One region of the Paenibacillus sp. FSL E2-8871 genome, then DNA from elsewhere that is predicted to be linked to it. Evidence: riboswitches for the same ligand, from Rfam matches in the RefSeq annotation. Region 1 holds a riboswitch; each other region holds the start of a gene.
What was found. A riboswitch is a leader RNA that binds a small molecule or an ion and turns the genes downstream of it on or off. The one in region 1 is predicted to bind cyclic di-AMP.

Region 1 (6,043 bases):
GGCCTCCCGCCAGCTCAATCTGTCCCAACCTGCCCTATCTCGTAAAATCTCCAAGCTGGAAGAACGGCTGGGTGTCGCGCTATTTAATCGTTATGGCAAGCGTCTGGAGTTAACCGAGGTTGGGCGTCTTACTTATTCCTACGCACTTGAACAACGGCAGCAGCGCTCTAAATTTCTGGAGGCTTTGTCAAAATACAAAGAAGGCGAGCCTAAGCTCGTCACCTTAGGGGCGTCACTTACCTCACTGCAGACCACTCTGCCTCCACTAGTTAACGCATATATGGAGAAATACCCAACTGCGGAGCTGAAGCTAATCACAGGCCGAACACATGAAATTGTCTCCTCTGTCAGTGAAGGAAAGTCAGATATAGGTCTGATCGCTTCCTCTATTCAAGAACCTGGACTGCGCTGTATTTCTCTGTTTGAGGATCAGCTTCGACTGGTTGTTTCTGAGCATCATCCTCTGAATCAATCTACCAAGCTAACCATGGATGATCTGTCCCGACTGCCTATGATCCTGTTCTCCAAAGGCACCTGGTACCGACGTCTAACAGATGATCTGTTCCAGCGCTGTGGAATTGATCCAGACGTTCGGATGGAGATTGACTCCTTCGAAGCCATCGTGCGGCTGCTGCCGACAGTCAATGTGGCAGCGTTACTGCCCAAGTCTTATCTGCGTCCGCAGCTGTTAAACGGCGGTGGGCTGGTCTCTCTGCATATTAAAGAGCTGGAGCAGACTCAGCGAACTACCTGTCTGATTTACCGTGACGATGGGAGCCTGAGCACAGCGGCCCGCAGCCTCGTGCAGGTCACAGAAGAGATGTTTCTGACGGAACGAGAGAAATAGTACATACCTCTGAGTGCAACCTTAATTAAAAAAAGCCCCCCGTCCCATGTAAAGGACGGAGGGCTTATCTATTTAATCTTGGTTTACAACTTCATCCTCAAATCGATCAATACTTTCATTAGAACCAATGAGTACCATAACGTCGCCCTCACTCAAATGATCATGTGCCGTTGGAGCCACTATAATTCCACTTTCCCGGTTCAGGGCAACAATACTGCAGCCATATTTCGCTCTTGTATTTAAATCTGACAAGCTTTTCCCGTTCATGCAAGACGGAACGGTTAGCTCGACAATTTTATAATCCTTGGACAGTTCAATATAATCCAGCAAATTGGGTGTCACGAGCTGATGTGCTACACGAATGCCCATATCCCGCTCCGGAAAAATAACCCGGTCCACGCCCAGCCTGGACAACGCACGACCATGAAGGATCGAGATCGCCTTGGCTACCACTTGCTTGACTCCAATCTCTTTTAACAAAATCGCCGCCAGAATACTTCGTTCCATATTGTCGCCGATCGCTATAATCCCACAATCGAAGTTCCGTACACCAAGCGAACGCATAATCCCCTCATCTGTAGCATCAGCCACTACCGCATGCGTCAGGTGATCACTCATTTCCTCTACGCGCTCTTCATGGTGATCGATCCCGAGCACCTCGTAGCCCATTTCCATCAGCTCAAGCGCGAGACTTGAACCGAAGCGACCTAAGCCGATTACTACAAATTGCTGTGCTTTCATCTCGGATTAACTCCTATCCAATAATTATTTTACCTTCTGGGTGCTTATACAATGGTTTACCCTGTTTTGGTCCAAGCGCATACACTAATGTTAATGGACCTAGCCGACCCGCGAACATGGTCAGACAGATCAGAATCTTGCCGATGATAGACAGCTCAGGTGTCAGCCCCATGCTTAGTCCTACCGTTGCAAAGGCAGAGGTTGTCTCAAATAATATCGCTAAGAAATTACTATCCTCTGTTGTGGACAGTAACATCGACACAGAGAGGACCAATAGTAAAGCCAGTAAAGTTAATGTCAACGCCTTATAGATACGCTCCTGCGCCAATCGATAACGGAACAGTACAACATCTTCACGTCCGCGTAGCATAGCTATTACCGCACCAATCATAATCGTAAACGTTGTTGTCTTGATCCCGCCACCCGTCGAACCCGGTGATGCACCAATAAACATAAGAATAACCATAAAGAACTGTGAGGCTTGCCGCAGTCCGGCAATATCCACCGTGTTAGCACCGGCGGTTCGGGGCGATACGGACTGAAAGAATGCCGATAATATTTTGCCGCCGAAATTTAGATTACCCAATGTGCGCTGATTCGTAAATTCAAAAATAAAAATAACCAAAGCACCGATAAGAATAAGCCCTGAAGTGGTAGAGAGGACCACTTTGCTATGCAAAGATAATTTACGTTTGACACGAAACTCCACCAGATCGGACATGACAATAAAACCAATACCGCCGGAGACAATCAGAAACATCACCACGATATTCACAAGCGGGTCATATACATAATCGGTTAAACTCCGGAAATCCCCGAAAATATCAAATCCAGCATTATTAAACATGGACACCGCATGAAATATTCCAAAATAAATGGCCTTTCCCAGCGGCATATCAAATGCCCAGCGTATGGACAGAAGCACCGCTGCACAGCCTTCGATGACCAAAGAATAAATAAGTACCCTCCGGATCAGTCGAACAATCCCCTCCATTGAGCCTTGGTTCATTGCTTCCTGCAGGATCAGTCTGTCCCGCAAAGAAATTTTGCGTTTCATCATCATGGCAAATAAGGTGGCCATTGTCATAAACCCTAAGCCGCCGACCTGGATAAGCATCATAATCACGGTTTTCCCAAAAATTGTGAATGTCGTCCCGGTATCTAGCACCACAAGTCCTGTCACACAGGTTGCCGATGTTGCAGTAAACAACGCATCAATAAAACTCACAGCATTCCCGTTGGTACTCGAAATGGGAAGCATAAGGAGCAAGGCTCCAATCAGAATGATCGATGCAAAACCAAGCACCATAATCTGAGGCGGAGAGAGCTTCAGGAACTTTGATTCAGAAACCCTGCGAAACTGTGAAGCCACTACGCTCACCCTCTTATCTTAATTTAAAAAATTCCAACAAAAAAAGCACTGGAAAACCAATGCTACCCTTGGTTCCTGCAGAAAATTAGCCTACGAGGTTAGCTGACGGATTCGGACTGTGCAGGCTGCCCTATTCGTTCCTAGAACGAAATTCACCCCTGATGAATAAAGACAACGCCTATGGCGTATAATCATCTTTTCATTACTTCTTATGGTTCCCCCGTTTTCATCTGAAATTCGGCTATTATACAATTGCATACAAATTATATATGTTATTTCGATAAATCACAAAGACACAATTAATGGTGAATCAAATGAAAAATGCGGTTTGGAGAGAATGTACCATAAGGAGAGCCTTTTCTCATCACTTTTCCGTGTTTTCCCTGCAATTGCATCGATTTTCATGAAAAATGAAGAAATAATCACCTTAAATTCATGGTATATATTCAGCTACCTATTCTATAATATCTCTATTACCCATAAAAAGAATATACGATGATTTTTGTAACTATCATGGCACTAATACTATAATGGAACATAACATTGTCAGTTTACAAGGAGGCGTTACATGAATCCCGTTGGCCAGCCCTTACAGCAACGTGCCCTCTCCAAGAGGCTCATCATCTCGGGCATTATCGGTCTTATTCTATTTATTATGTTTCAAATTGCTCCCTCGGTGCTAAATAGCCCTGCCGGGGAAGATACTACTGTCATCAGCAAGGCGGAAGCCCGCGACAAAGCCATATCATTCGCAGAACAAAAGCTGAACTACACCAAAGCACCAACCGATCAGTGGAATGTACTGTACGATACGGACTCTTCCTTTTATGGTTATATGTCCCGCGAGAAGCTTTTGGAGGACTATACAAAAAAGAAATTGGATCAACGATATCCTTTTGACATCTTTCGTGTAACACTTAGTCCTTCAGCGGAACAAGAGCCACTGATCTCTGTTGACCTCAATATGTATACTGGTGCAGTTGTCGCTTTCACACAAGGTGCAGAAGGATCAGGTACCGGATTACCAAACAATGTATCCACCAGTGCAAAAGAAGAGGACAAGGGTACTACCTTATCACTTGCACAAAAAGAAAGTCTTGCCCGTCCCTGGCTTCAGGAATGGGATGTAAATCCCGCCAAGCTGCAAATTGAATCGAATACGGGAAACTACGGGCTCGTGTATACAGATCGTTCCGTTCAGATCGGCGAATCCTTACTACACTATTATTTCGATTTCACTGGCGAACAGGTATCCAGCTTTAAAGCAGGATTCACCGCTCCAGCCTGGCATACCTCCTATGTAAAGGACCAGACCTCTCTCGCGGAAAAGTTTACTTTATTCGGCTACGGTTTGCCTACTTTAGCTTTAGGAATTCTGGCACTCATCTACAGCATACTTAGAAGAGAACATACCTCCTTTAAGCGTGGAATATTCCTAAGCTCAGCTTATTTTGTAATCATGATGATCAGCACCTATAATATGCTCCCTGAATCCTCAGGCGAAGGACTCGAGGCTCAGATAACTTCCGTCATAATGTTCATCATTTATGCCTTATATAGCCTCCTAATGTCCTCCCTGCTCTATTTTTCTTTAGTTGGAGGGGACGGCCTATGGAAAAAAGAAGAGGGGATGAACCCATGGCCTCGTGCTAAAGAGCCTGGCTATGGAAAATATGTTCTGGATAGTATCCGGGCTGGATACGTCTGGGCATTCGTGCTGCTAGGGGTGCAGACCCTTATGTTCATCGTATTATCACTTACCTTGCAGAACTGGTCCACTACTGACGCTACTCAATCTCCTTACAATATGAGATATGCTTGGCTGCTGCCCATCGTTGCATGGCTCGCTGGTTTATCCGAGGAAGCCATTTATCGTTTTTTCGGAATTCCTATGTTGAAAAAAGTATTCCGAAGCACGTTCATTGCTTGCCTGATCACCACGCTGGTTTGGGCGTTTGGCCATACGCTGTATCCGATCTACCCCATCAGTTCCCGTCCTATTGAGCTGACCGTGATCGGTTTGCTCTTTAGCTATATATTCCTTCGTTACGGCTTTATTGCCGTCATGTTCAGTCACGTCGTGTTTGACAGTATTCTGATGGGCGCTACGCTGATCTTTATGAAGGAAAGCGTGAATGTAGGGGCTGGTATCTTCGCGATTATCATGCCGTTCATAGTCGCCTACATCGTCTATCGGTTTAATCCACCGCAAAAATCAGAACCTAAGCCGGTTGAACCTACATCTGTAATTTAAAGAAGTAACGGGTGGATAACCTATAATAAAAAAAGGTGTCACAGCAGAAAACTGCTGTGACACCTTTTTTATATTTACGTATACATCATTCCAGTATTTCGAATGCCTATGTCGCTGGCTCTTCATCCTTGAGCGCCTCAAGAATTTGACTAGCCAGCTTTTCGCCAATAGAAAGTGATTTAAAATCCTCTATGGAGGCTTCTTTAATTTTCTTTAGTGATCCGAAATGCTTAAGCAGCGCCTTGCGCCGCTTCTCGCCTATACCTGGTATGGAGTCCAGTTTAGAAGTAACCATGGACTTCCCACGTTGTTCACGGTGGAAGGTGATGGCGAACCTATGCACCTCATCCTGAATCCGTTGCAACAGATAAAATTCCTGACTATCCCGAGCCAAAGCGACAGGTTCTGGCGGATCTCCAACCAAAAGCTGAGCCGTCTTATGCTTATCATCCTTAACGAGACCACAGACCGGAATGAATAACCCCAGCTCGTTCTCCAGAATATCAATAGCTGAGGATATCTGCCCTTTACCACCATCGACTACGATAAGATCTGGTATCGGCAGGTTCTCTTTCAGCACCCGTTCATACCGTCGCCGGATGACCTCGCGCATCGTTCCATAATCATCCGCACCCACCACCGTACGAACCTTATATTTACGATACTCTTTTCGTGCGGGCTTGCCATCAATGAAGACAACCATCGCAGAAACCGGATTAGTCCCTTGAATATTCGAGTTATCGAACGCCTCGATCCGGCTTAAGCGTTCGAGCCCCAAGCTCTCGCCTAAGCTCATTGCAGCACCAGAGGTACGTACTTCATCTCGTTC
Region 2 (6,043 bases), 1.7 Mb from region 1:
TATGATGCTTTTAATGAGTTCGGTATCTCTGGCTACGGTTAGTAGAATGCTCTCGACCAATGGGTCCGCTTTAATGGATTTCACTCAGGGTGTATTGACTGGGATTGCCATGGTGGGGATGATTGCGGGATTGTGGATGTACGGTAAGGCGCGTAAGAGTAAAGCGTAATAGTAGGAAATAAGGAAGCCGCGGCAGATGCCGTGGCTTTTTTATTTTTTGTGTACGTATCGTAAAAGTTATTTGGAAGATAGTTGCGGACTCCAGGACTCCTGAGTCCAATATATGCTCCGTACACTCAAATGTCTTTCCTTTTGAGGGATTAGACAACGGATAGATTACCACTAGGCAGCAAATCCTCTTGAGCAGTCAGTTGCTCCCGCACACGCCTAAGCTGTGCTTTTAGTACAGGAACACTCTTTTGCAGAATGATGCTTATTTGAGGTAAAGATAGCTTTAGGCCATACCACATCGTTTTTATAAGCTGTTCCTCCCAAGGCAATGTCTTGGCAGACAGAAGAGACCGGCGTGCGTAATAATCGGCGCATTGTCGGATACAAGAGCGGTAAGCTTCGATAGAGAATAGCTGGCTGTCGAAGCTTTTTTGACGGAATATTTTATGAAGCTCTTTAAAAGTACGGATAGTAACCTTCTCAGCTTCTGCTGATTGTTGTAACAACATGTAACTGAGCATATAGATATCATTCGTACACTTTTGAACACACTCTGCAAATATAGTTCTACGGGGGGATTCGGCAGGTAAGGGGTCAGGCATGATAAACACGATCCTTTCAGAATTGTTTATGGGATAAACCTATAATATAGAAAAGTAAGAAATGGATTTGTTGATAAGCTCGGCGGTATCAGGTTCTGGATAACTATGTTTTTGAAGCGCAACACTGGATGGTTTATAATATAGCCGCCCTCCTTTGGAATCTCTCCCACCAGCGACAGCTCTATAGAGACGACCTTGCTCAATGTGCCCTGCCAAGGATTTACCCTGCAGCTTGGCTCTTAAATCCAGTAAAGCACCTTGCACTAGCTCAAACTGAGTCTGATCCCACTCTGAACCATGGGTACGTACTTTATCTATCGCTTCCTCTAGCCGGCAATGGTATATCATTCTGAGAAAAGAACTCCATTTAATAAGGTCGAAAGTTTTGGTATTGGCAGAGATAAGACATGCCCCCCAGCTGCTACCTCCTTTACAGGTAAGTTTCAGGATGCCATAACGGCTGCCTTGATCAGCCTCCATTCCATAATGAATAGGCTCAGGTGAATCAAAGACGAATACTTCTATGCGAGATAGTCTTCGCTGGTCCATGACAGTTTTCTCCTCCTTAGGTTTCCAAAAGCTTAAGATCTACATGGTGAATGTCATTAACCTTCTCTATACAGGCGAGCATTTCAGCTTCATTCTCACAGACTGCGGCATGCTCTAGCCATAGTCGGAATTTCTGTTTGCGTATAACGGATAAATGTAAGGGAAAGGTGTTGCGGGATCTCATTACGTACCAACCGGCTGCAACATCTTTCCACGGTTCCTTAAAAGCGGTGAGCCACGGAAAACGTTGGTGTGCTGACCAATCCTGCAGCTGTTGCTTTTCTCGGATACTTTTATATATTTCGTATATAATTGTTCGGTCCATACAGTATTCACAGGTAGATGGGCTGCTGAAATGGCGAAGTGATTCAATCTGCTTCTGACCAAAAGCATAGCCGACAATAGTTCTGTGATGATCCTCTTCGAACCACAACGCTCCAAAGCAAACATAATTTAGACTTATCGGCTCAAGTAGCCCTTGCTGAGTTCCCCAATAATAGTGTTTCATTCCTTTCACCCCGTCCAGCATGCTATCACCTTATAGAATCAGGTAACGCAAAAACCGCAGCAAGAGGAGGACCTCTGCTGCGGTTTTGGAATACAGGTATACACACACCTGTGCCAAAGCGTGGCGGATCAAGGGTCTCTCTCTTTACGCTTACGAGGTTAGCTGTCGGATTCGGACGGTGAGAGTCGCCCTACCTATGTGAGACTTGAACAGTCTCCTTCGGATTCACCCCAAGTAGGCCATGTGGCCTGATGGTTCCCCCGTTCCCTGCAAATACAGGAACTCAGCGTTGAATGTATTTTGTGAAATAGATTCAACCCGAATCATACTCTTTTCAAGGTGTTTCTGTAAAAACAGAAAGTGTTCTTTTGAGCGCGATTTAAACCAAATCCTGCCTACTACGACGGAAAAGGGAACCAAATAGGTATTTATTGCGAGTTATCGGGCTTCTTCCTCGCTTAATCTCGACTTCTTGTTTTCTTACCTATAAAGGCGATTTTTTGAGATATCTACATTTGTGGTGAATAAAATCACATGGTATGCCCGCTTTTCGCTAATGGATTAAAACTCGAGTAAACAAGAGATATAGAGAGATTGGATATCAAGTAAGCGCTATCCAACGCGAAAATAGTTTTTAATTTGCATTATTTTGGCATCAATCAGGTTTTACAATTCTTCCTGCATAAGGGTATGATTACTCCTGTTTCAACAACAATCGAATATTTGATCCGCTTAATTTCCGATAAGGAAAGCGGGGGAACCAACAATCGGCAGACGATGTGAGAGTCGGAAGCCGGTTATGGGGTGAATCCTGTAGAAGATGCGAGTGAGCTCGCATCTATACAGGTAGGGCGACTCTCACCGCCCGAATCCGACAGCTAACCTCGTAAGCGTATGGAGAGAGGATGAGTGCAATGTGACCGCTAGCGAGCCACAGAGGAGAATCCTTTGTGGCTTTTTGCTGTGCTTTTTTAAGCAAAGCATTTATGGAAAACCTCACGAAGAGGTCGTTATATTCATCATTAGCGGTAGCTTTTCTTTCAAGATCAGGGTGATCAAGCTCTGATCTTACAAGCAAAGCATTTGAGGAGAATAAGAGATGACAGATCAGAATGAATATGTACTGGTATGTGCGCCAACGAAGGCAGGCGAACATTTTATTAAGCTTCTAAAATTCAGAGGCATTAAGATGGCCGGATTGACCAACAACTTGCCTGAGAAGGCCCTACTCGAAGAGATGGGGATTGAACAAGTCGTTCTAGTTGATACCCGCCATCAGAATACTTGGTTTCGCCCGCCGTTCCCGGTAGGACGGGTATATCTGTTCGAGAGCAGCTTTACGTTATGCTGCCGCTACATTCAGATGTGCCGCACCTGGACGACACAGCCGATTTTTGTAATCACAAGCTCAATAAATCCTAGATTGGTCTATAAAAGGCTTGGTGCAAGTTATGTAATCTATTCTCACAGTGGTGATGCTGATTTTCTAATCGATAAATCACCTCATCAAGGATAAAAGAAGGAGTGCGGGAGATATGATGGATCTGTATATGGTGGCTTCGTTAGCTGTAATTTACGGGTTGTTTTATGGATTTATGCGCTGGTGCGCAGGTGTAGTTGAGGATACAGGGAGGGATAAGTTGTGATTCTAGTAATCGCTGTTACCCTACTGTTGTTTGTATATCTGGTTTACGCATTGATTCATCCGGAGAAATTTTAAGGAGGGGCATTCATGGGCATTTTGCAAATAGTTGCTGTAATCGTAATTCTTATCTTGCTGGTTAAGCCGATGGGCACGTATTTATATTATGTATTTTCTAATGAACCGAACCGTACGGATCGATGGTTTGGAGGCATGGAAAAAGGAATTTATAAGCTGATTGGCCTGAAAAAACGGGACGGAATGTCTTGGAAGAAGTATGCGCTCAGCTTTGTGTTAACAAATATCGTATTGGTTACTTTCAGTTACATTGTTCTTAGATTGCAGCGGGGATTGCCGTTAAACCCGAATGGAATTACGGATTTGGAACAGACGCTTTCATTCAATACAGTGATCAGCTTTATGACCAATACGAACCTGCAGCATTATAGCGGGGAGACGGGGCTTTCGTATTTTTCACAAATGGCTGTCATCACGATGATGATGTTCACATCTGCAGCGAGCGGATTTTCTGTTGCGGTTGCCTTTGTCAGAGGAATCACGGGACGGAAATCAGTCGGGAACTTCTTCGAGGATTTCGTCAAAGCACATATTCGTGTGTTCATTCCGCTAGCTTTGTTAGTTTCATTGGTGTTGGTAGGACTGCATGTGCCACAAACGCTCAAGCCATCACTTGAAGTCACTACACTAGAGGGCCAAACACAACAAATTGCTATCGGTCCAGTAGCTTCTTTGGAATCGATCAAACATCTGGGCACGAATGGTGGCGGCTTCTTCGGGGCCAATTCATCCCATCCTTTTGAGAACCCTAATCCACTTACGAACGTTCTGGAGATTCTCTCTATGTGGATGCTGCCAGCTTCGCTCCCTTATATGTACGGATTGTTTGCCAAGAACAAACGTCAGGGCTGGGTAATTTTTACCGCAATGATGACCTTGTTTGTTCTGCTATTAAGCCTAAACTTCTATGCTGAATCAAAAGGTAATCCGGCGATCAATGCACTAGGAATCGAATCTTCACAAGGTAGCATGGAAGGTAAAGAGGTGCGCTTCGGCATACCGCAGTCTTCCTTGTTTACTTCAGTAACAACCGCAGCTACGACAGGTAGTGTTAACAATATGCATGATACGCTGACGCCGCTGGGAGGCATTACGCCTCTTGCACTGATGATGCTCAACAATGTCTTCGGTGGTAAAGGTGTCGGACTGATCAATATGCTGATGTATGCGATTCTGGGTGTCTTCCTGTGCGGTCTGATGGTCGGCAGGACACCGGAGTTCCTCGGACGGAAGATAGAGGCCAAGGAGATGAAGCTGATTGCCATTGCGATCCTTGTGCATCCGTTCATTATCCTTGTACCAACTGCAGCTGCGTTCCTGACCGATTTGGGGCAAGGGGCGATTACGAACACTGGATTCCATGGACTCAGCCAAGTGTTATATGAATATGTCTCTTCTGCCGCGAACAATGGCTCAGGATTTGAAGGACTTGCGGACAACACAACCTTCTGGAATGTTACAACCGGGATTGTCATGCTGCTAGGTCGTTATGTTTCTATTATCGCAATGTTGGCGGTAGCAGGTTCTCTGCTTCAGAAGAAGCCGGTTCCTGAGACGATTGGCACGTTCCGCACAGACAATGGACTGTTTACGGGAATTCTGATTGGTACAGTAGTGATTATCGGTGCGTTGACGTTCCTGCCGGTCATTGTACTCGGCCCCATTGCAGAATATCTAACCTTACGGTAGGAAGAGGGAGAATAAGATGAGTACTGTAAAAAGAAAAAAGTTGCTGACGGGACCCATACTCCTAAGCGCTGTAAAGGATAGCTTTATAAAGCTTAACCCAGTAACGCTAATCAAAAATCCAGTCATGTTCGTGGTAGAGGTCGGTACGATCATTGTACTCCTCATGGTGTTGGCTCCTGGATATTTTAATGCTGAGCAATCGATAGGATTCAATATCACAGTGTTGTTCATTCTGCTATTTACAGTGCTGTTTGCGAACTTCGCTGAAGCACTGGCGGAAGGCCGCGGTAAAGCCCAAGCTGATTCGCTTAAAAAAACGAAACAAGATATCACTGCCAACAAACTGGTTGGAGGGTCGGTGAAAACAGTATCCTCCTCCGAACTGCGTAAAGGGGATATCGTCATCGTCAGTCAGGGTGAACTCATCCCTGGTGACGGTGAAGTGATTGAAGGGCTGGCTTCCGTAGATGAATCAGCGATTACAGGTGAATCTGCACCTGTAATCAAGGAAGCTGGTGGGGACTTTGGTTCCGTTACAGGCGGCACTCGGGTCGTCAGTGATGAGATCAAAGTCAGAATTACTAGTGATCCTGGTGAGTCGTTTCTAGATCGGATGATTTCCCTCGTTGAAGGGGCGAAACGTCAGAAGACACCTAATGAAATCGCGCTAAATACGCTTTTGATCAGTCTGACGCTGATTTTCTTGATTGTAGTAGTGACCTTGCGGCCGATTGCAACTTATCTAGGTGTTGATCTTGATATTCCCGTCATGATCGCCTTGTTGGTCTGTCTGATTCCGACAAC
Region 3 (6,043 bases), 1.2 Mb from region 1:
GAGGCCGCCGTCCCCACTAAGATAATAACGTAAGCAGCGGGTGTGGCTAAAGCGTGAAGAGGAGCGTGCTTGAGGATCATACCCCAAATTACTGCAACTAGACCAAAAATTAAACCGAGTATTGTTGAAATTTCCATTATGCACCTCGTCCATGAGATTATAAGATGTGTTCCGACAAAGCCGCGTATATCATCCTTGAAACAGCGGCAAGGCACTCTGTTCGAAACCGAATAACGTATATTCTTATTTATCGACATCATTCCGTTTTTTGTGAAGTCATTTTTTCGGCTATAATGGATAAGGTAAGTAATTATTCATCTGTGGAGAAAACGGAGTGATACATGTGGGTGTAAAGCATGGTAGAGATTACGGTGAAATCCTAACGGATTTGACTGAGGCTGTCGGAAGAATTTCCGATGGGTACTTATTTTTTGAAATGGATCCGGAAGAGTGGCAAGAATTGCCGCAGGAATCCAAGATGGAGGTATGGGAGGCACTGGCTGAGGATCTTTTCTTCGCGCTGGGTAATGAACCTATGATTGAGGTGGGGAGCGGCGTTATCATCTACGATAAGGACACGCACCGCATTAATATTTTAGTCGGAGAAGAGGATTTAGCCTCTGTTGTTTTGATTTAAGAAGAAGGGGCCGCGGGGCGTAATTTGCCCGTAGTTAGTAGCCCGTGTTAAAATTGGTGTAGCCGAGTTATAATCGCTGGGATTCTTGAATACATTTAATCGAAAATATTGCCTTTATCCTGGCACATCCCTTGGACCTCAGAAGCTAAGGGATGTTTTGTTTAACGAATAAGACGAGTAAAGGTACCTGCGGATTTTACTGCAATTTTTAGTAAGGGAGGAAACGAATTGTTATTTACCGAAGAAGAACTGCGTGAGCAGATCAGCAAGCTGGAAGGTTGGAAGCTGGAAGAGAATACCATGGTGCGAAAATATATGTTCAGCCAATATATGAAGGGTATTGCTTTCGTTGATGAAGTAGCCACCATTTCAGAAGCCTTTGATCACCATCCACATATTACGATTGATTATAAGACAGTGACTTTACGACTGAAATCAAATGAGGAAGACGGTATTACAGCTCTAGATATTCGAGAGGCACATGAATTTAATGAAGCCTTTGAGAAAAATCGTTAGTGTCACCTAAACTCATAAATAAACGCCCGTGCGCAGATAGTGAACTATCTTCTGGCACGGGCGTTTTTAGTTGCTTAGGTAGTAGTTACTGTTACTTTTTCTCTGAGAGCCAGAGGGCGACGTTTGCAATCTCCTCAGGGGCTAGCTTTTCTTTAAAGGAAGGCATTTGACCTCGTCCTTTAGTGACGATACTGTAGATTTCTTCAGCATCATGCTGACCGCCTTCATTTTGAAGACTGGGTCCAACTCCACCTTGAAGCTGATCGCCGTGACAGGTGATACAGCTGGCTTTCACGGTTGCTTCGGCCTTTGCCGCATCCAATTGGACTTCCGGCATCGTCGGCTTATTCTGTTCAGCTACCTCTTCTTTACCTGGAAGTGTAAACATAAGTACTACCGCAAAGGCACAGGCGGCAAAAAACAAACCGCTCATGATCCATTTCTGCATCCCAGTTCGTCCCTTCTATGTAAGCTGCTCCCTACATTATAGCTCAAGGTGAAGCGTTATCATAGGGTTTGTGACAAAAAAATGAACGATAATGCCATCAAATCATTGAAAAATATGGAATTTAATATTATTTATCATAGACCATGCAATAAAAAGGTTTGTTTCCTGTGGGGGTTAGGCGCTCATACGTATCGGTAATCGTAAATCCACACTTTTGGTAAGTTCGGATTGCCCGCTGGTTCCAGGTCAATACCTCTAGATCAATCTCACGCTCAGGATAACGAATTAAGGCTGCTTGCACGATTGCATCCATGAATATTTTTCCTAGACCTTGACCGCATAGATCAGGGCGCATACCAATCCCCAAGCGAACAACACCTTCCAATGGAAACAACTGCGCGAATCCACACAAAATCCCTTGCCCATTTAAGATGGAGACATATTGCTCATTCCGTAGCTGAGGGTCACCGAACTCGATTCCAAGAGCCTGCATTTGCTCCCACGGCATCCAGCCGTAAATATTATAAGGGGCAGTGTAATCCCAGTTGCAAATCTCTTCCGCGTGACTGGTCTCCATAGGCGCTACATGAAAAGTAACAGAGGGATTTATCATAAGGTCAAGGACCTCCTTTCACGGGGGAACTTTAAATGTCTTATATTTCTAGCTTAAAATACTTATGGTCCTTATAAGGACATCGAAGGCGTTTATGCTTGTAACTAATTATATACAAAAAGAGGCATGGTCGACTCAGAAATTTATGAGGATTATTGTTTTACAAATTCTGAGAGGGGTAAATACTAAATAAGACAAAAAACAAGCTCTTCCCCAAGAATCAACATCTTGGAAAAGAGCCTATGTACGATTTACTTATTGAACATCATCATTATCTTCTGTCTCAGAAGCAACAGAATGATAAGCATCCGTGCTCATAATTCGTTTAGCACCGATGTAGCGTTTCACGTAGTAGCTATCACTCAGGGAGCTAATCGTTACACCGCGTGAGGAAGATGCGTGTGCAAACTTGCCTTCACCGACATAAATACCGACATGGGAGACACCCTTACCACTTGTATTGAAGAATACAAGATCTCCAGATCTTAAATCATCTTGGGAGATAGCAGTGCCCATTTGATACTGGGAACCTGATTGGTGTGGTAGGTTTATACCAATTTTATCAAATACATACATTGTAAATCCGGAGCAATCAAATCCATTTGTGGAGATGCCGCCGGATACGTACTTAGTTCCGATGGTCTTGTCGATCACTTTATCCATTTTGGAATCCGCGAAAGCGCTTCCTGCTCCGATGGTGAAAATAATGGAAAAGCTAAGTACTGCTGCTGCTAGCTTCTTCTTCAAAAGTTTATACCCCTTCCGGATGCCTACGAGGTTAGCTTAAGGGTTCGGTTGAAGGTCCCCTATGACCCCTCTAAAAATGGAGGTCAATTCACCCAAAGTTGGTTCCCCCGTTTTCCTAATAGTTAGGAAACTCGGCTGATACTGTTGATTAGGAATAGCTTGTAATCAATACATGACAAAACCTTTGTAAATAACAACTTAATGATTACAAAAATGTTACTAAAATCTTACTGCAGTTATTGTAACAAACAGAGTGCCGCTTGGCAATCGTTTTTAACATAATCATGCAGAAAAATTCGTTTTTTTAAAGACAAAATGCATATGTAAGCGATAATATTAAACTAATTTTTATATTTATTGAAATTTTTATCAAATAAAAGTGTTTAAAGTCCGTTCTAGAGGTGTAAAGAATATAATAAGGCAAAAGAAAACCTGGATTCGATTAAGTCAATAATCAAACCCAGGTCTATATAATGTAATTGTGAGGTTATAGTTGTGGGGAAGTATTAATCGTAGGCTATAGCTTGATATGAGGAAGTACTCATTACTCTTTTAGCACCAACGTAGCGATTGGCCCAGTAGGACTGGCTAAGTGAAGTGATGGTCACGCCATATGAAGATGATGATTGTGCGAATTTTCCGTTTCCAACATAAATGCCGACATGGGATACGCCGTTGCCCAATGTGTTAAAGAAAACTAGGTCACCTGAACGTAATTTACTTTTGGCTACAGGAGTTCCGACATTATATTGAGCTTTTGAAGTACGGGGCAAAGAAAGACCCACCTTCTTGAATACATACGTAGTAAATCCAGAACAGTCAAACCCGGCAGTGCTAGTGCCTCCGGTTTTATAGGCAACTCCAATTGTCTTTGAAATAACACTGTCCATCTTAGAATCTGCAAAGGCACTTCCTCCACCAATAGAGAACGCCATCACAAGTCCTAGCGCCGCAGCGACGCATGCTTTTCTTAAATTCTTCAAAAAAATTGTACCCCTTCCAATGCCTGTGAGGTTAGCTTAAGGATTCGGTAGAAGGTTCCCCTATGATCACTGCAAAGCGAGATCAATTCACCCAAAATATGGTTCCCCCACTTCCCGGTGCAAGGAATTCGGCGTTTTATGCACCAGATAGTGACTTATCGACATGACTACGACAAATACATGAAGTTATGTAGAAATCGTTTCAAATGATTACAAACTTGTTACCAATGGAACAGGACTTATTGTAACAAAGTCTTTACGATTTTGCAAATCCTCATAATTTGTCTATAACGCGAAAGAGTCCCAACTCCTGATTCAGGAACCGGGACTCTTATATTATGTTCTGTAATGTTTCAAATTATTGTGGAAATGCTTTACTGTGCCATAGATGATATTGAGCCGAAATTCCCCACATTTTGAAGAGTGTTGAGGGCAGTGATGAAAGTTGACGAATAAGAAGCGCTGGTAGGCCAGGACAGAAGATACCCGTTAGTCCGCACACTAGCAAAAGGATCAGGCCTGCTGCACCAAGTATGATTGAAATTCCTATTGCCGGAATCAGCGACTTCAAGCAAACGAATAAGGAGGAGAACATCCCCGTGCCGCTGGTATAACCAAACTGCATATATAGAAGGAACAGGCGCACGATAAAGATGTATATAAGCCATGCCAATACGTATGGAACTAGATGAAGTAACAAAGAGTAGTTCAGAAAGGAGGACAAGAATAGCCCGTACATTTTTGGAGCAAGCCAGTATAACGGAAGTAGAGCCAGCGCCCATTCGATTAGACTGAAGATAAACACTGGAAATCCATAAAGCTTCATACCTGGAAAAAAGAACAGGCCACGCTCTCCTTTTCGCTCCTGATGGAGTTCATGCAGTAATCCTGCCCTTATGAAGGGGGAGAGTAGCAGTCGTAAGACAACAAGCCCTAGGAACATCCATAACCAAGTACGTATCGCAGGATCTGTGTTCAAGCTGAACTGCCCTTCGACATAATAGAGTAGTCTGCCCATTCCGCTGCCTCCAGCGTCTTTATCTGGATAACGCAGTAGAATTGGAACGATAGCAGACCGGATGAAGCCGTACATAAAGTAGCCCCAGAGCAGTCGGTAGATGAAGAGCAGAATCAGAATATAAAATTGCTCCTTCATGCTTTGCCAGCCGCGGGTTATCGATGTTCTCACAATCATTCACCTCACCAGACAAGAGTTCCGAGCACGGTTTCAACTAGTTTAGTTACACTTAATGTCCAGCGGGAGAGCGTTTTGGGCTCTATTTCCGCCAGTCTGAAGTTATTAAGATGTTTGTTTTCTAACAGAATGGTATGCTCAGGATCAACCTCAGCAGAGAGCAGAAGCTTATCGCTTAACAATTGGAAGGTAGTCTCTGCTCCTTCACCGCTCCAGACCCGCTCTGTAGCAGAGCCATCGGCGAATGTGAATTTAATGGGAACGTCAACGTAATGGCTCCCTTTGTTTGTAATCTTTACTATGGATTCATAGCTCTGAGCATCGCTGTTGCCATTCTTTTTAATCGTAATCGTATCTACTGAGAAATCAGGAGCACCACCACCATAAATATAATCTTCGAAATAAGGCTGCCATGATTTTTTGGTTACCTTCTCAATGACTTTTTGAAAATCAGACGTAGTGGGGTGCTGGAAACGGAATTTACGTGCGTAAGTGGACATGATGCTGTTCATTGCCTTAGTGCCTACTTGGCGTTCAATATCCTTAAGTACTAGCTTTCCGCGAATATACACATTCCGGCTATAGGATTCTGCCCCGGCATATTTCCATGTTTCTAAATTTAGCGGCTCTGATTTGGTCACCAAGCTGGACTGAAGAGAGAGATTCGTTTTGATGCCATATTCTTGCTCCATGAGTCTGTCTTCAGCATAAGAAGTGAAGCTTTCATCTAGCCAAGCCTCTTCGAATTCATTGCTGGCTACCATGCCGTAAAAGTATTGATGGCCAATTTCATGAACGACGGTTCTTTCAAGTGAGGTGTCAGGAGAAGAGTCTGTGGCTCCAAACGCTGTAATGAGTGTTGGATACTCCATTCCTCCAGCCCCATTCCCCTCCTTAGGCGGAA
Region 4 (6,043 bases), 110 kb from region 1:
TTGAATTCATAGGACTCCAGTTCATCGAGTATCCATTTACGGTAAGCTTTATAGCCGCCAATCAATCGGTAAGCGTGAATATCCATTAAAGAAAGTACGGTCGCAGTTGTACGGCTGCGCATACCTCCCCTCCAGCAGAATACAGCCTTGTCCCCTTGAATCGCAACAAATTCTTTGACAAAGGAAGGTAGCTTCGCGGCAGCAATCTCCAAACCGCGTTCTTTCGCAGCCTGCACACTTGTCTGTTTATACAATGTACCTACTTCAGCTCGTTCCTCATCGTCAAAAAAAGGAATATTCAAGCTCTCTGGCAATGTCGAATCTTTATATTCAGAAGGAGATCGAACGTCGATAACGGTGATCTGCTTCTTATTCTTTAACACTCTTAGTTCTTCCAGTGTAATATCCTGAAACAATGCGCTCTCTCCTCTGGTGGCTAACTTCTTAGGTCGCCTCTAAGCTGAACTACAGCGTTATTGCGCAGCTATAACTACAATCTGACCCGGATGTTCTTCCGTTACCTCTCCGATCAATGCCGCTTCCACACCTGCATCTACTAACTCTTTTAGCAAATCCTCACTTTGTTCAGGAGCAACAGAAATCAGCAGTCCACCGGAAGTCACAGCATCACACAGAATATAACGGCTTAATTGGTCCATCTCTTCCGGATAAAGAATACTGCCCTCCAAATGGGCAAAGTTATTTTTAGTGCCGCCTGGAACAAAGCCCTGCTCCGCGAGCTCTCTTACTCTTGGCAGCATCGGTACATCGCCTTGACGAATAATCAGTCCGTGATTGCTCCCTTTTGCCATTTCCGAGGCATGTCCAAGCAACCCGAATCCGGTAACATCTGTACAAGCATGTACATCATAGGGCTCCATGATTTCTGCCGCTTTTTTATTCAGTGTAGACATGACTGTCGTAAGGCGTGTAGTTTCTTCTGGGGATAGCTGATCCTTTTTAATAGAAGTCGTTAAGATGCCCACACCGATAGGTTTAGTCAAAATCAGCTTGTCTCCTACCTGCGCACCTGCATTCGTTCTTACTTTGTCCGGATGCACAAGGCCCGTAACGGCCAATCCAAATTTAGGCTCTTTATCGTCGATGGAATGTCCGCCCACAAGCGTTGCTCCTGCTTCCTGCACTTTATCTGCTGCACCGCGCAAAATGTCACCGAGAATGCTTTTGTCCAAAACAGAAATAGGGAAGGCCACAATATTAAGCACTGTAAGCGGCTTGCCGCCCATAGCATAAATATCACTTAACGCATTAGCTGCTGCAATTTGCCCAAAGGAATAAGGGTCATCCACGATCGGCGTGAAAAAATCAACAGTTTGCACTAACGCAAGATCATCACTTAATCGATATACCCCAGCGTCATCACTGGTATCCAGACCTACAAGTAGATCCGGATTAGGAACGGTTGGTGGTAGACTGCGAATAACCTGCATGAGATCGGCGGGACCGATTTTGCAGCCGCAGCCCCCTTTTGAAGATAATGAGGTCAATTTTATGGTTTCGGCTTGAGACATCATGACTCAGCTCCTTTAGATAGTTAATCTCGAATATCTTTAATCTTACATCAGTAGACAGCATTGTACAAAATACAGACATACAGAAGAACGCCCCGTAGCCAGTACATACTCCCCGGCTATGGGACGCCCCTCATTTCTCACTTACCACTAAGATCAACTAATCTGCTGAGTTTCCTGCTGTTTCTCCAAAAACCGCTGAAGTATAGCATTAAATTTCTCCGGCTGACACAGATTACTAGGATCTAATGCGTTAGGGATGATCACTAACTGAGCATGTGGCAGCTGAGACACCATATCCTTCATACAATTAACTCCAAATTCACTAAAGTCACCTACAATACATAAGGCGGGACGCTTAAAAGACTTTAAGCATCTAGTGTAATCCACATGGCTCGTAGCCAGCCTTTGCCGATACAATTCCCGTGGACGTTTATCGAGAAGTCCTCTTCTAATCTCGTTATAAGCCAGATTCCAGCGTTCCCGGTACATCATACGAATCGAAGGCAGTACAAGCTCACTTGGAGCGTAATACATTAACCAACTACAATAAGCAGCCATAAGCTGGATTTTACCGATTATCGTTGACGCCTGACTTCTACAAAAGCTATCCGCGACAACAATCGCTTTTACTCGCTCTGGATATTGTTTCGCAATATGTTGAACGACGAGCCCCCCATAGGCACTCCCAACAAAAACAGCCTCACGAATACCCAAATCATTCAATAGCATAATTATATCTAGACATTGGGTTTCAATAATCTCATTTGGGGCCTGCAGTAGTTCACCTGATTTGCCATTCCCCCGTAAATCACACAGAATCACTTTATATTTATCAGAAAAATACTCCAATTGTGGCTTGAACATACTATGTGTTAATCCATGTCCATGGATAAACACAACCGGAGTCCCTGTTCCATTGATTTCGTAATAGAGCGAAGTTCCATTCAGTTTAGCAATAGGCAAAGTTAACACCTCTTTCATAGATAGGTTCTACAACTATATCTGCTTTTTAACGCAGCAAAAAACCACAGAGGGATTCTCTGTGGCTATTCATCATCAAATACGCCATTCATCCTCTCTCCATACGCTTACGAGGTTAGCTGTCGGATTCGGGCAGTGAGAGTTGCCCTACCTGCATGGATGCATTTATGCACCTGGAACAGGATTCACCCCATAACTAGTACCGATTGTTACACTGGTTCCCAGTTGTTGGTTCCCCCGCTTTCCTTAACGGAAATTAAGCGGACTTCTTATGTAATTGTCAGTTATGTGATGAATCATACTCCGTGTAAGGTTTCTTGTAAAGTTGAGCCGTGGGCAAAATAATGTTGAAAGCCATGCTTTTCATTTCATATTAAGCATACACTTCGTTTTCTCTTTCTTTTGCTCTTGTTTACTCAATATATCTAAAAAAAGCCGAGCGGCCATCAGAGATCAATCCCTGAACCACTCGGCTTCGTTATACAATCATATGGCTACAACAGATCGGCGTTTTTCAATGCATGCTCCCAGCTCGGAAAAAAGAACAGCGCACTTCTCATAAGATCAGGATCGCTTTGCTTCACTTGTTTTTTGCTGATCGAGCTTCCATCGGTTTGAAGCTTTTTGATACGACTTAACACTTCATCAGCCTCCAAAGGAATTTCCATTGAAACACTCCTTTCTCAGTGACCTGGTTTCCAATCATTTTCTCCATAATATGCAAATTTATTCTTCATTTCGGTTTATACGAAATTAAACCAGCTGATAGACCGGTTGTTCAGCAATAAAATAAGTAGGAATCATTGGGTATTTCTGTGCCAGAACTTCAGCTAAATATTTCATTCCTGGAGCTTCACTTTCCGCATGACCTAACATAATCAGCGCTTTTAATCTGCCTTGGTGGACAGCATCCCTCACATATTCTGGAGTTTCCCATTCGGGGCCCTCGCCAGCAATAATTAAATCAAGATTGTGCTGATTAAAAAGAGGAATAGCCATCGTCCCACCTCCTCTGTAACCTACTAATATCCCCACATGTCTGCATATCTGGGATAGGTCTCCGGCAGCACGTACATAGGAGATGCCTAGCTTTCTTTTTATATACAGAGCCGCTTCACTTACCGTCATAGCTGGAATCGATAGGATTGTAGCAGTGGATTGCTGCTCAACCACATAGGCTGACCATTCAAGCTCTCGTAGCAAGCCCACCATGATCCCATCCGGTTGATGCCGATGCCAATAATCATGATAACGAAAAATAGCCAGTTCAGAACGCTCAATCAAACTCCGTTTCGCGCGAGACACAGGGTCATCCTTTAACCACTTGCTCGTCTCATGATGACTGTAAAACACACCTTCATGTGTGATCAACAAATTGGCGTTCATAGCAATCGTTCGTTCCACAACATATTGCGTAGCGCAAAATGCCGTAACCATCCCTGTAATCACCATTTCTGGATTCCCCGGCTTAAGAGTATCCACAGTCCTATCTATCTGTTCCATAGCTCCTATTAAATCTTCCAGAATCGTTCTAATTGTCACGCTCACTTTAATCCGCCCTTTGAGATCTACTCTACTAATCTATCAACGTATAAATAACCCGCCCTTAATCGATATAAGGACGGGTTCACAGTTCATTATTTGAGCAGCTTGTCCACTCTATAATTTCGTGGCAGAGGTGATAATTCGATGGAAAGCTGGCTTAGGCTTATGCCCTTCATCGAATAGGAACGGCCAGTTCTTCCGCCCACGAACAGGGAAATCATCCAGCCAGGTATAGTCATCCGCTGCTCCCCAGAACGTGACCGAACTAATCACGTCCCGGTATTCTCTCAGTAGTGCGAACATCGCTTCATATCGATCTGCTTGAAGCTCGAGCAGATCAGCAGGTACTGCCTTTAAGTCCATTCGTCTATCATCGAAACGGAACATGGATACATCCAGCTCTGTCAGTTGGAGCTGAAGTCCTAAGGATGCATATTTTTCGATCGCTGTACGAATATCATCTAGACTAGGATCGTATAAATTCCAGTGTGCCTGCAATCCGACGCCATGGATCGGCACGCCTTGTTCCAATAGCGACTTCACCAGTTTATAGATTTTGTCACGCTTTAATGGATGGGATTCATTATAGTCATTGTAGAACAACAAAGCCTTTGGATCGGCTTCATGCGCGAATTCAAACGCTTTGGCGATAAAGTCTGGGCCCACAATGTCGAGCCACTTCGACTGGCGAAGAAGTTCTTCTCCCTCATCAGCGATTACCTCGTTTACAACATCCCAAGCATAAATTTCTTCCTTATAACGTCCTACAACGGTCTGAATATGTGATTTAACTCGTGCAAGCAGAATCTCTTTGCTTACAGGTCCTCCGCCCTTATCCTCAAACAGCCAGTCCGTTGTCTGGTTGTGCCAAATCAAGGTATGTCCGCGCATCGCCATATGATGTTCCCTGGCGAAGGCAACCAGCTGGTCTGCTGCCCTAAAGTTATAAGTGTCCTCAAGTGGATGCAGACTTTCAAATTTCATCTCGTTCTCAGCGGTAATACTGTTGAAATGATAAGCAAGCAAATGCTTCTGTGATTGGATAGTTAATGGGTTGACGGCTGCGCCAATCTTGAAATCCTCTGCGAATACTGTCTTTAGTGCAGGCTCTGTAAAATCACTAGCTTGTCTCAACAATTTCCCTCCTAACAAACGCTATTCATTATGACCGATAATCGAACCAATCAAAGTGGGCAGGTACCTCAGCTACTTTACCATGACCTGTCGCGTATAAACCGATAAGAACACCTGTAAATCCATTTCCTTTTACGGCCTGTGGGGATATTGGGTATGCTGCCGCTGTAGATAGCTTATTCCATTCCTGCCCTTCCAAGGAGAACAATAAGGTGTATTCGGTAAGCTCCGCCTGTATTTTCAGATAAATTCGCTCAGCTGTAGTTGGTACTTCTGCTTCTACACGGGTTATTCCATCAATAGTTAATTGTGCTGCAATGACTCTGTGGCCATCTTTTTGCACCAAGCCAATCTCATAATGTGCATCCTCGTCCAATCTGGCACAAAGCCCTGCCTCTTCACCGTCCACGGTAGGGTTAAAATCCAGTAATGTACTCCATTCTGCTGAAGTATACTGTTGTCTTCTTCCTATAAATGACACCTGTCCTATATCACTGAGACCCTTAGATTGACCCCGAAGAGATAACCATCCCGGGCGTTCATTTAGAGACCAGCTTGCCTCAGCGGGATTACGAAGAAAGGTCATTGCGAATGGTAATACATCGTCTTCAAAGTCATACCTTCCGCTTAGCGCAGGCTTTGGTGATTGACCCGGTACACGCGGAACCTTCATATCCAGTCCTACGATATCTTCGTTATTATCAATCATCGGCCATCCGTCTTCATTCCACGTTACAGGGGCAAGGAAGGTCTCTCTTCCTAGCACTGTATATTTAGAACCTACTAGTCGTACTCCAAGGAATACGGCCCACCAATCACCGTTTCGATCTTCAATCAAATCGGCATGT

Region 2: another riboswitch for cyclic di-AMP. It lies ahead of NYE25_RS23685 (hypothetical protein); the one in region 1 lies ahead of NYE25_RS16135 (TrkH family potassium uptake protein).
Region 3: another riboswitch for cyclic di-AMP. It lies ahead of NYE25_RS21575 (C40 family peptidase); the one in region 1 lies ahead of NYE25_RS16135 (TrkH family potassium uptake protein).
Region 4: another riboswitch for cyclic di-AMP. It lies ahead of NYE25_RS16565 (alpha/beta fold hydrolase); the one in region 1 lies ahead of NYE25_RS16135 (TrkH family potassium uptake protein).

What each region holds. Positions count from the first base shown of each region.
Region 1 is NZ_JBBOBV010000001.1:3,546,151-3,552,193, forward strand. Features, by position in the region: gene NYE25_RS16125 (LysR family transcriptional regulator) at 1-847, shown strand, start outside; gene NYE25_RS16130 (potassium channel family protein) at 920-1,588, opposite strand; gene NYE25_RS16135 (TrkH family potassium uptake protein) at 1,602-2,897, opposite strand; cyclic di-AMP (ydaO/yuaA leader) riboswitch at 3,032-3,213, opposite strand; gene NYE25_RS16140 (CPBP family intramembrane glutamic endopeptidase) at 3,529-5,214, shown strand; gene uvrC (excinuclease ABC subunit UvrC) at 5,321-6,043, opposite strand, start outside.
Region 2 is NZ_JBBOBV010000001.1:5,233,157-5,239,199, forward strand. Features, by position in the region: gene NYE25_RS23665 (hypothetical protein) at 1-169, shown strand, start outside; gene NYE25_RS23670 (hypothetical protein) at 321-773, opposite strand; gene NYE25_RS23675 (hypothetical protein) at 813-1,322, opposite strand; gene NYE25_RS23680 (hypothetical protein) at 1,339-1,830, opposite strand; cyclic di-AMP (ydaO/yuaA leader) riboswitch at 1,964-2,129, opposite strand; cyclic di-AMP (ydaO/yuaA leader) riboswitch at 2,550-2,739, shown strand; gene NYE25_RS23685 (hypothetical protein) at 2,930-3,346, shown strand; gene kdpF (K(+)-transporting ATPase subunit F) at 3,473-3,550, shown strand; gene kdpA (potassium-transporting ATPase subunit KdpA) at 3,563-5,239, shown strand; gene kdpB (potassium-transporting ATPase subunit KdpB) at 5,256-6,043, shown strand, end outside.
Region 3 is NZ_JBBOBV010000001.1:4,744,163-4,750,205, forward strand. Features, by position in the region: gene motA (flagellar motor stator protein MotA) at 1-137, opposite strand, end outside; gene NYE25_RS21555 (hypothetical protein) at 344-637, shown strand; gene NYE25_RS21560 (4a-hydroxytetrahydrobiopterin dehydratase) at 866-1,153, shown strand; gene NYE25_RS21565 (c-type cytochrome) at 1,245-1,601, opposite strand; gene NYE25_RS21570 (GNAT family N-acetyltransferase) at 1,729-2,214, opposite strand; gene NYE25_RS21575 (C40 family peptidase) at 2,470-2,961, opposite strand; cyclic di-AMP (ydaO/yuaA leader) riboswitch at 2,967-3,108, opposite strand; gene NYE25_RS21580 (C40 family peptidase) at 3,468-3,896, opposite strand; cyclic di-AMP (ydaO/yuaA leader) riboswitch at 3,950-4,088, opposite strand; gene NYE25_RS21585 (hypothetical protein) at 4,303-5,133, opposite strand; gene NYE25_RS21590 (M1 family metallopeptidase) at 5,145-6,043, opposite strand, start outside.
Region 4 is NZ_JBBOBV010000001.1:3,652,503-3,658,545, forward strand. Features, by position in the region: gene mnmH (tRNA 2-selenouridine(34) synthase MnmH) at 1-416, opposite strand, end outside; gene selD (selenide, water dikinase SelD) at 474-1,532, opposite strand; gene NYE25_RS16565 (alpha/beta fold hydrolase) at 1,689-2,498, opposite strand; cyclic di-AMP (ydaO/yuaA leader) riboswitch at 2,605-2,789, opposite strand; gene NYE25_RS16570 (hypothetical protein) at 3,011-3,184, opposite strand; gene NYE25_RS16575 (Nif3-like dinuclear metal center hexameric protein) at 3,270-4,064, opposite strand; gene NYE25_RS16580 (endo-1,4-beta-xylanase) at 4,176-5,195, opposite strand; gene NYE25_RS16585 (glycoside hydrolase family 43 protein) at 5,224-6,043, opposite strand, start outside.